One region of the Modestobacter sp. I12A-02662 genome, then DNA from elsewhere that is predicted to be linked to it. Evidence: predicted binding sites of a transcription regulator. Region 1 holds the regulator's gene; each other region holds the start of a gene.
The links. Region 1 encodes LexA, which represses DNA repair genes until DNA is damaged. Its sites were predicted from a motif close to TCGAACANNTGTTCGA; they were not measured.
Positions count from the first base shown of each region.

Region 1 (3,268 bases):
GTCGCCCCTGACAGGCCCGGCGCACCCCGGCCATCACCTTGGTGCGGTTGAACGGCTCGGTCACGCCGCTGCGCTTCACGACGGCCAGCACCGCCTCCTCGACGGTGGTGAACCGCCGGCCACAGCCGGGGCAGGACCGGCGGCGGCGGGTGGTGACGCCCTCGTCGGTCTCCCGGGAGTCGACGACACGACTGTCCGGGTTGTGGCAGAAGGGGCAACGCACGTCGACTCATCTCCTCTCGCGGGTGTCACGCCGGCTGGCGGGCGAGCTTCTGGCACTGTCTGCGAACGGGCCGGTGGACCCGTCCTGTGGACCCACCCGGGGACATCCGGTGGACGCCGCGGGGAGAACGTGTGGAGCGGTTGTGGACGAACTTCGTCCGTGTAACCACAACATGTTGTGTTGGAACCGTATGCCCGGCCCCACGGGTACGCAAGCTCGGACGAGGCGTGTCGCGCAGCCGTCCCATCGGACCCATCGGGCGACGCCCGTCCCAACCGCCGCACACGGCGCGGCAGGCGCCGTCCACCGCTCCATGCCGTCCACCGCTCCACCCGGCCCTGCCGAGGCCGGCCGGGGCCACGCTCAGGGGAGGTGCAGGACCTGCCCCGGCTCGAGCGCGACCCCGCCGAGCCCGTTGAGGTCACGGATCGCGTCGACCACCGCCCGCGGGTCCTGCTCCGGCTCCACGACCACGGCGATGGCCCAGAGGGTGTCCCCGGGTTCCACGACCACCGTGTGCCCGCCGGCCAGCCGCAGCGCGGGACCCGGCTCGGCGGCGACGACCGTCGCCGTCGCCACGGCCACGGCCAGCCCGATCGCGATGGAGAGCCCCGCGACGACCCGCCGCCCGCGCCGGGTCAGCCGCAGGGGCGGGCGGTCCCACGACTCAGGGCCGGCGCCACGCGGTGCCGGACGACCGGCGGCACAGCCTCCGCAGCGGACGCCCCGCCCTCCGGCCGCACCGGCGGGACGCACGGCGCGACCGGCGGGACGCACGGCGCGGCGCCCGGGCCCCGGCGCACCGGCGGAGGGCTGCCTGGCGTACGCCTGCACGGGCGACGGCGGGACGACACTGCGCTGCACGGTGACCATTAGCCAACTCCTCGGTCGGGGCGAGCGTGATCGAACGGGTGTTCGAATCGAACGCTGGCGGATGTCTACCGCACGGCACCGACGGGAACGCGCCGACACGGCGCTCCTTCGAACACGTGTTTGAACACGACCGCCGATGGCGCTACCGTTCGGGTGCGATCGAGACGACGCAGCCCGCCCGCGCACCGAGCGGCCGGGCCGTCGCCGGGGAGCTGCGCGGGCCGCAGCCGGACGAGGAGGGGTCATGGCGGTCGACAACCGCTCGACGGACGGCAGAGCCGGTCCCGCACGCCGCAAGCGGGCCGCCGGGCCGGCGAACGGTGCCGCGGCCGGGTCCGCGGAGCCCGGCGGCGCCGTCCGCGCGTTCCCCGACCGGGCCGAGGCCGGCGACGGGCTCACCCAGCGCCAGCGCCGCGTCCTGGAGGTCATCCGCGACTCGATCGAGCGGCGCGGCTACCCGCCCTCGGTCCGTGAGATCGGTGAGGCGGTGGGGCTGTCCTCCGCCTCCTCGGTCGCCCACCAGCTGTCGGTGCTGCAGCGCAAGGGCTGGCTGCGCCGCGACCCGAACCGGCCGCGCGCGCTCGACGTCCGCCTCCCCGGCGACAACGCCGCCGCGCTGGGCGCCGACGGACCGGGCGCCGCGGCGGGCACGTCCGGCGGCGACGAGGCGGCTCCGCCGGCCGCCACCTACGTGCCCCTGGTCGGGCGCATCGCCGCCGGTGGTCCGGTGCTGGCCGAGCAGGCGGTCGAGGACGTCTTCCCGCTGCCCCGCGAGCTGGTCGGGGAGGGCACCCTGTTCATGCTCAAGGTGGCCGGCGACTCGATGGTCGACGCGGCGATCTGCGACGGGGACTGGGTCGTCGTGCGCCAGCAGCCCACCGCCGAGAACGGCGAGATCGTGGCCGCGATGATCGACGGCGAGGCGACGGTCAAGACCTACAAGCGCCGCGACGGCCACGTCTGGCTGCTGCCGCACAACGCGGCGTACGAGCCCATCCCCGGCGACGACGCGACCGTGCTCGGCCGCGTGGTCAGCGTCCTGCGCCGCATCTGATCGCCAGGAGGAGCGCGCCGCCGCGGGTCACTCCCTGCGGCGGCGCAGCTTCCCCCCGAGCCAGACGAGCACGGTCGCGACCACCGCGGCGATGACGCCGGCCGTCCACGGCGACACGTCGCGCACCAGGCCCGCCACGGGAGCGGCCGACGACCGGGGGCCGGCCGCCGTCGGAGCAGTATCCGCGCCGGCCGGGACCAGGGTCACCGGGGACGGCAGCCCCTCCCCCGCGAGGAGGAGGTCCCGGTTGTTCGCGGCGAAGGCGATCGCCTCCCCCTGCGGCGAGTCCGGCAGTGCCACGCGCACGGGCTCCCCCGCGAGCGCGCCGGCGACGTCGGAGCCGGACAACGGCCAGACGTAGGCGTCGGTGTAGGTGCGCAGGGCGACCCGCTGCCCGTCCGCGGACACCGCTCCCCCGGTCACCATCAGCTGGCCCGCCCGGCCGACCGGGCCGCCCGGGGTCCCGGTGAGGGTCAGCCCGAGCTGCAGCACCTTCGTCATCCCCAGCGTGGCCCCGTCGGTGAGCGGCCCGTCCGGCCGGTAGACCCCGCTGGCACCGAGGACCTCCTTGGTGACCAGGTAGGGCGTGCCGTCGGGGGCCAGGAGCAGCGCCTCGGCGTCGTGCGGCCCGTCGGGGTAGGTCAGCCGGGTCAGGGTGCTCGAGCCGTCGGTGCGCAGGCTGATGAGCGCGACCGTCTCCCGGTTCTGCGCGTTGTCACCGGTGTCGGCCACCCAGAGCGTGCCGTCCGCACCCAGCGCCAGGTCCTCGGGGTCGTACGGGTCGACCGCACCCGAGCGCACGTCACCGACGGCGCACGCGCCGTCGAGCACGAACACCTGCGCCCGCTCCCCGCCGTCGTTCATGGCCAGCATCGACTCGCCGGCGCCGGCGAGGCCGGACAGCTCCGGCAGTCGCGGATCGGTGATCTCGCAGCGGGTGACAGCTGCACCGAAGGGAGCGGACGCCGTGGTGTCCGCGAGCGCCGGCGCCGGGCTCAGCAGCAGGACGAACGGCACGGCGAACGCCGCGCCGCCGGACCGCAGCCGGCGCGCGGCGCGGTCAGGCGGGGGCTCGGCCGGCGCGGGCACGAACCCAGCGTGACAGCAGGGTTGCGTCC
Region 1 covers NZ_JABGDE010000010.1:148,612-151,879, forward strand. Annotated here, with positions in the region: gene nrdR (transcriptional regulator NrdR) at 1-223, opposite strand, end outside; gene HL189_RS16170 (LysM peptidoglycan-binding domain-containing protein) at 587-808, opposite strand; gene lexA (transcriptional repressor LexA) at 1,341-2,150, shown strand; gene HL189_RS16180 (hypothetical protein) at 2,178-3,239, opposite strand; gene HL189_RS16185 (phosphatase PAP2 family protein) at 3,211-3,268, opposite strand, start outside.

Region 2 (3,268 bases), on a different contig from region 1:
CCGGCTACCTCGCCGTCCTGGTCGCCGTGGTCGCGGTGCTCGCCTGGCAGGAGCCCTCGCTGCTCTTCCTGCTCTTCGTTGCGTTCTCGCAGGTGTGGTTCCTCGTCGACAGCGTGCTTGCGGGGGTGGCGTGGACGCTGGTGCTCGGTGTCGCGGGCACGGTCGGGCCGCTGGTGCGCTGGAGCCAGGGGACCGAGCCGCTGTCCGGCCCGACGCAGACCCTGGTCGGGCTGGGCTTCAGCCTCGCGATGGGGATCTGGGTCACCCGGGTTCTGGAGCAGAGCCGGCAGCGCGCCGAGCTGATCCGCGAGCTGGAGGAGACCCGGGCGGAGCTGGCCGCGGCGCACCACGAGCAGGGCATCGTCGCCGAGCGGGAGCGCTGGGCGCGGGAGGTGCACGACACCCTGGCGCAGGGCTACACGAGCATCGTCGTCCTCGCGCAGACCGCGGCCGTGCAGCTGCCGGACGATCCAGCGGCCGCCGCGGAGCGGATCGCGCTCATCGAGGAGGTCGCCCGGGAGAACCTGGCCGAGGCGCGGGCGATGGTCGCGGCGTTCTCGCCGGTGGCGCTCGACTCGTCGACGCTGGTGGAAGCCCTGCGGCGGCTGGCCGACCGGTTCGGCCGGGAGACCGGGATCGCCACCCGGGTCGACCTGGCCGCGCTCGACGGGGACGCCGGGCTCACCTCCAACGAGGAGGTCGTGCTGCTGCGCGGGGCGCAGGAGGCGTTGGCCAACGTCCGCCGCCACGCGGCGGCGCGGTCGGTGGTGCTGCGGGTCAGCCGGGTCGGAGCGGGGGAGTCGGGACAGGTGTCGGTGCAGGTGGAGGACGACGGGGTGGGCTTCGACCCGGCGGCCGCGAGCGGGCTGGGGCTGGCCGGGCTGCGCGACCGGGCCGAGGAGGTCGGCGGTGCGGTGGACGTCGCCTCGGTGCCGGGTGGGGGGACCCGGGTGACGGTGCGGGTGCCGGTCCGGTGACCACCCGCGAAGGTGACGGTCGAGCGAGCATCGCAGGGAGCGCCAGCGACCGAGGAGCGGAACGAGATCGGAACCGAGCCATGACCCGGGTGCTGGTGGTGGACGACCACCCGGTCGTGCGCGGGGGGCTGGTCGGCTGGCTGGCGGCCCAGCCGGACATCGAGGTGGTGGGGGAGGCCGACGACGGCCTGGCGGCGCTGGCGGCGGTCGCCGAGCACCAGCCGGACGTCGTCCTCATGGACCTGCGCATGCCCCGGATGGACGGCGTGACGGCGACGGGCCGCATCGCCGCCGCGCACCCCGCCGTCCGCGTCCTGGTGCTCACCACGTACGACACCGACGCCGACATCGTGCGGGCCGTCGAGGCCGGCGCGACCGGCTACCTGCTCAAGGACACGCCCCTGCCGCAGCTCGCCGACGCCGTGCGCGCGGCCGCCCGCGGCGAGACGGTGCTCGCGTCGCCGGTGGCGGCCAAGCTGCTGTCGCGGATGCGCGCGCCGGCGGCCGAGGCGCCGACCGCGCGCGAGCTCGAGGTGTTGGGTGGGGTGGCCCGCGGGCTGACCAACGCGGAGATCGGCCGGGAGCTGTTCATCGGCGAGGCGACGGTCAAGACGCACCTGCTGCGGGTGTTCGCGAAGCTCGGTGTCGACGACCGGACGCGGGCCGTGCTGGTCGCGGTGGAGCGCGGTCTGCTGCCCGGTCCCGGCTCGTCCTGACCGCTGTCAACCCGCTGTCGCAATCTGTGGAACCCGGTTTGACCTGGGGATTCATGCTGCGGTGACTCTTCCGGACCGATACACTCGAACATAGGTTCGAATGGATCGGGAGGCGTCGTGGGCGAGTTGCAGTCGGGCCTGGACGCGCTGGCGGAGGAGGACCCGTCGGCGCTGCCCGCACCCCAGCAGCTGGAGCGGGTCGCGAGCCTGCTGGCAGACTGCAACCGGCTCGACGCCCAGCTGACCCGCGCGGTGCGGGCCTGCGACCGGTCCGGCGCGGCCGAGTGCGACGGGATCAAGACCATGCAGGCCTGGCTGCGCGGGCACGGCCGGCTGTCCCCGGCCGCCGCTGCGCGGTTGGTCCGGTCCGGGCGGGCGCTGGAGCACCTGCCGGCGGTCGCGGCGGCGTTCGCCGAGGGTGCGGTGACCGCCGAGCAGGTCGCCGTGATCGCCCCGGCCGTCTCCGACGAGGCGCTGGCCGCCGCGGCCGCCCAGGACGTCGACCTCGGTGAGGTCGACGCCGCGCTCGCGACCGTGGCCGCGACGCAGCCGTTCCAGCGGCTGGGTGAGGTGGTGCACCGCTACCTCGATGCCCTGGAGCCCGACGGGCCCGAGCCGGACCCGACCGAGGGCCGGCGGCTGACCATCGCCAAGCACGCCGACGGCAGCATCACCGGCCGGTTCGACCTCGACGCCGTGGGAGGGGAGAAGGTGCAGGCGGCCCTGGAGTCCATCGTGCAGGCGAGCCGGCCCAAGGGCGACATGCGCACCTGCGCACAGCAGCAGGCCGACGCCCTGGTCCAACTGTGCGACAACGCCCTCGCGCAGGGTGACCTGCCGTTCCTGCGGACGGTGAAGCCGCACGTGGTCGTCACCATCGACGACGAGGACCTCGCCGACACCACCAGCACCGGCCGGGGCACGGCCGAGACCGGGTTCGGCGCGCGGATCTCCGCCGCCCGCACCCGCTGGCTGGCCTGCGACGGCATCATCTCCCGGATGGTCATCGACCCCGACGGGCTGCCCCTGGACGTCGGCCGGGAGAAACGGGTCGTCCCCCCGCACATCCGCCGGGCCGTCGAGCGGCGGGACCGGCACTGCGTGTTCGCCGGCTGCTACGCCCCTACCCACTGGTGCGACGTCCATCACCGGCTCGAATGGATCAACGGCGGCCGTACGTCGCTGGAGAACTCCGCGCTGCTGTGCGAGCGGCACCACACCAAGGTCCACCGCGGCTTCCGGGTTGAACGCGACGACACCGCGCCACCGGGCCACCGATGGCGCACCTACCGCCCCGACGGCACCGAGATCCTCATCGGCCCGTCGCTCCGCTCAGCGGCGTAGGCCTGGCTGACCGCACCGGAACTCGCGCCCTGGTGTGGCAGGGTGCCGGCGTGCCGCCGTCCACCCTCCCCATGACCGACTACCACGCCGACGGTGAGCCTCTCCGCATGGTCGTCGGACTCGTGCTGCGGTGAGGTTCCTCGACGCGGACGCCGTCGCCGCGCTCGGCCCGGCCGCAGCCGTCCAGGCGACCACCGACGCGCTCCGCGGCGGGCTCGACCCCGCCACCGA
Region 2 covers NZ_JABGDE010000002.1:190,206-193,473, forward strand. Annotated here, with positions in the region: gene HL189_RS01290 (sensor histidine kinase) at 1-977, shown strand, start outside; gene HL189_RS01295 (response regulator) at 1,058-1,693, shown strand; gene HL189_RS01300 (DUF222 domain-containing protein) at 1,811-3,037, shown strand; gene HL189_RS01305 (ornithine cyclodeaminase family protein) at 3,168-3,268, shown strand, end outside.
Region 2: a site for LexA is predicted at 1,778-1,793, ahead of HL189_RS01300 (DUF222 domain-containing protein). Genes of this name have one in related genera too.

Region 3 (3,268 bases), on a different contig from region 1:
GTTCGCTGTCGAACCAGCGGTCCAGCAGGGCGTCGCCGGAGCCGAGGAAGTCGGTGGCGATCTCGCCGCCGGGGGTGCGCGGCTGCCCGGACCGCGGCGCGCCCACCGGCCACAGGTGCCGGACCAGCCGGCCCATGGTCGGCCGGTCGCCGAACGCCCGGACGACGGCGGCGCTGCGCGGACCCCACACCTGCACGAACCGCCGGTAGGCGCGGGCGTCGGCCTCTCCGCAGGCGGCCGCGATGGAGGCGCAGGTGGCGTCCAGGTCGACGGAGAAGACCAGCGGGCGGCCGTCGGGACCGGGATCGCCGGGGCGCGGGGCGGGCGCGAACCCCCACGGGTCGCAGTCGACGTAGCGCAGGCCGAACCGCTCGAGCTCCAGTTCCTCGACCACGCCGCTGTGCCGGATGATCACGTGCGCGCTGGAGCCCCGGTCGACCCGGACCCCGGGCCACCGCTCGACGGTGGAGACGGCGCCGCCGAGCACCTCGTCGCGCTCCACGACCTCCACCCGCAGCCCCGCCCGGGCCAGGTGGCAGGCGGCGACCAGCCCGTTGTGGCCGGCACCGACGACGACCGCGTCGACCGCGTCGACCCCGGAAGCCCCGGAGGTCATGGAGGTCATGGAGGTCCCGGGGGTCACGGGTTCCGCGGGGACGAGAGGAGCGGCAGGCGGGCACCGAGGATCGCGAACGGGCGCGCGTCCCCGGGGAAGTGGTAGCCGCGGGCCAGGTCGACGAAGCCGTCGGCGTGGTACAGCCGGAACGCCTTGGTGTCGGTGTCCGGGGTGCTGAGCAGCGCCACCGGGGCCGGCACGCCCTCGACCAGGGCGTGCAGCAGCTGCCGGCCGATCCCGCGGCTCTGGTGCTCGGGCAGCACGTGCAGCTCGCAGACCTCGAACGCGCCGGGCAGCCACTGCTTCGCCGTCCGCCGGTCCATGGCGTTGCGCACCTGGTCGTGCCACCACTGGCCGGGGGCGACCAGGTAGCCGTAGCCGAAGCCGACCAGCCGCTCCCCCTCCGCGCCGTCCTCCCGAGCGGTCTCGGTGAACGCGCCGACGGCACGGAAGCCCGCCCGCTCGGTGTGCTGGACGGCGTAGCCGTACCGGCCGGCGACGACCGACTCGCCGTAGCCCATCGCCGCGCCGTAGATGGCCAGCACCTCGTGCAGGTGGTCGCGCACCCACCCGGTGGGCAGCTCGACCACCCGGGTGGCCGGGGCGGTGCCGGTCATCGACCGGCCGCCTCGTCCGGCGGTGTGGCCGGCGTGACGGCCGGGCCCGGACCCACCTCGGCCGGGGTGCCGCCGGTGAGCCGCAGGAGCTCGTCGTAGGTGGTGGGGAAGACGGTGTGCGGGTGCCCGGCTGCGGCCCAGACCTGCGGGTGCCGGGCCAGCTCGACGTCGACGAGGGTGCCGATCGGTGCGGGGTGCCCGACCGGGGCGACCCCGCCGATGGCCTGGCCGGTGTGCTCCCGGACGAACGCCGGGGTCGCCCGGCGGACCTCGGGCACACCGAGCAGCGTGGCGATCAGCTCCTCGTCGACCCGGTGGGCGCCGCTGGTCAGCACCAGCAGCGGCTGGCCGACGGCCTCGAACACCAGGCTGTTGGCGATCGCGCCCGCCTCGACACCGAGCTGGGCGGCTGCGGCGGCGGCGGTGCGGGCGCTGTCGGGCAGCGCGCGCACCTCACCGGCGGCACCGGCGGCGCGCAACTGCCGCACGACCTCGGCGACCCGGGGGTGCAGGGTCTCCGCTCCGGTCATGCCGGCGATCCTGCCACCGGCGCCGGACGGCCGCGCCACCCGGGACCGCCGGGGCCCGCCGGCCGCGGTCCGCGAGAACGGTCGGTGGTCCGTGGTGTGCTGCGGTGCGCAGGCCGCAGGCTGCGTGCAGTCGCTGCAACGACACGGATCCCGACACGCGCCGTCGGCTTGACGCTGTCGGTGGGGTCCGGTCTACTCATGGGTGTTCGAACACGTGTTCGAACACCGGGGGCGCCGTTCCCCGGCCCGGTCGCCGTGCACTTCCCGCATGCGCGCTTCCCCACCGGGTCGGGCGGACGGGGTCGCCGGTGGGGGCGAGGAGTGCGGGAGTCGTGTCATGAGCCGGGTGCTCGTCGGGGCCGAGGGTCGCGTCGGTGAAGAGGTGCAGGTCGAGCAGGGGTCGGCGGGGCCGGCCCAGTTCTGGCGCGGGCAGTCCCGCTACGTCGTCGGGGAGCTGCTCGACTCCTGGGTCGAGACCGCGCCGTGGTGGCAGGCCGACAGCGCCGAGCGGCGCGGGGCCTCGGCCGACCTGGTCGCCACCCGGCAGGTGTGGCGGGTGGAGGCGGTGCGGGCCGGCCGGTCGCGGATGAGCTTCGCCGGGGTGTTCGACCTGTCCTGGGAGCCGACGGCCAACCAGTGGCTGCTCGTCCGGGTGCACGACTGATGGGCGCCGTCCGCGCCCTCGCCGCCCAGGGCCAGCTCCCGTTGCCCCCGCCGATGCCGGCCGCCGCCGCCCAGTTGCTCGGCCAGGCGCACCGCGGCCTGGCCGAGGCCGCCGCCGAGCCCCAGGCGAACTGGCGCTACGCCGGTGCCCACCTGGCCGCCCTCCGCGGCGCCGCCGCGGTGCTGGCGGCCCGTACCCGCCCGGAGCCGGCGCGGCGCCGGCCGCGCAGCGCCTGGGTGCTCATCACCGAGGTGGCCCCCGAGCTCGGGGAGTGGGCGGTCTTCTTCGCCGCGAACGCGCCCAAGCGGGCCGCGGCCGAGGCCGGGCTGTCCTCCGCGGTCACCGACCGGGAGGCCGACGACCTGGTGCGCGACGTGGGGGCCTTCCTCACCGCGGTCGAGACGACGGTCAGCCGGCCCGCGCCCGCCCCGGCGGCACCGGTGCGCCTGCGGTCGATGGACGGCGGCAAGCGCCGTCCGTCGGGCCGCACACCGTGAGCGACCCGTTCGTCCACCTGCACGCTGCCTCCGGCTACTCGATGCGTCACGGCGCCAACCACCCGGCCGACCTGGTCGCCCGGGCCGCCGAGCACGGCATGGGGGCGCTCGCGCTGACCGACCGCGACGGCCTCTACGGCGCGGTCAAGTTCGCGCTGGCCTGCCGGTCGGCGGGGATCCGGCCGCTGTTCGGCGTCGACCTCGCCGTCGACCCGGTCGCCGGAGGTGAGCCGGGCGAGCAGCAGCTGGGCGGGCGCATCTCCTCGGCCGCGCTGCACCGGGCCGCGCACCCGTCCGGGCGCCGGGTGCCGGCCCGGGGCGGCGCCAGCGTCGACCCGCGGCTG
Region 3 covers NZ_JABGDE010000005.1:150,610-153,877, forward strand. Annotated here, with positions in the region: gene HL189_RS08280 (phytoene desaturase family protein) at 1-616, opposite strand, end outside; gene HL189_RS08285 (GNAT family N-acetyltransferase) at 640-1,233, opposite strand; gene HL189_RS08290 (YbaK/EbsC family protein) at 1,230-1,763, opposite strand; gene HL189_RS08295 (DUF6504 family protein) at 2,101-2,427, shown strand; gene HL189_RS08300 (SAV_6107 family HEPN domain-containing protein) at 2,427-2,924, shown strand; gene HL189_RS08305 (DNA polymerase III subunit alpha) at 2,921-3,268, shown strand, end outside.
Region 3: a site for LexA is predicted at 1,970-1,985, ahead of HL189_RS08295 (DUF6504 family protein). Genes of this name have one in related genera too.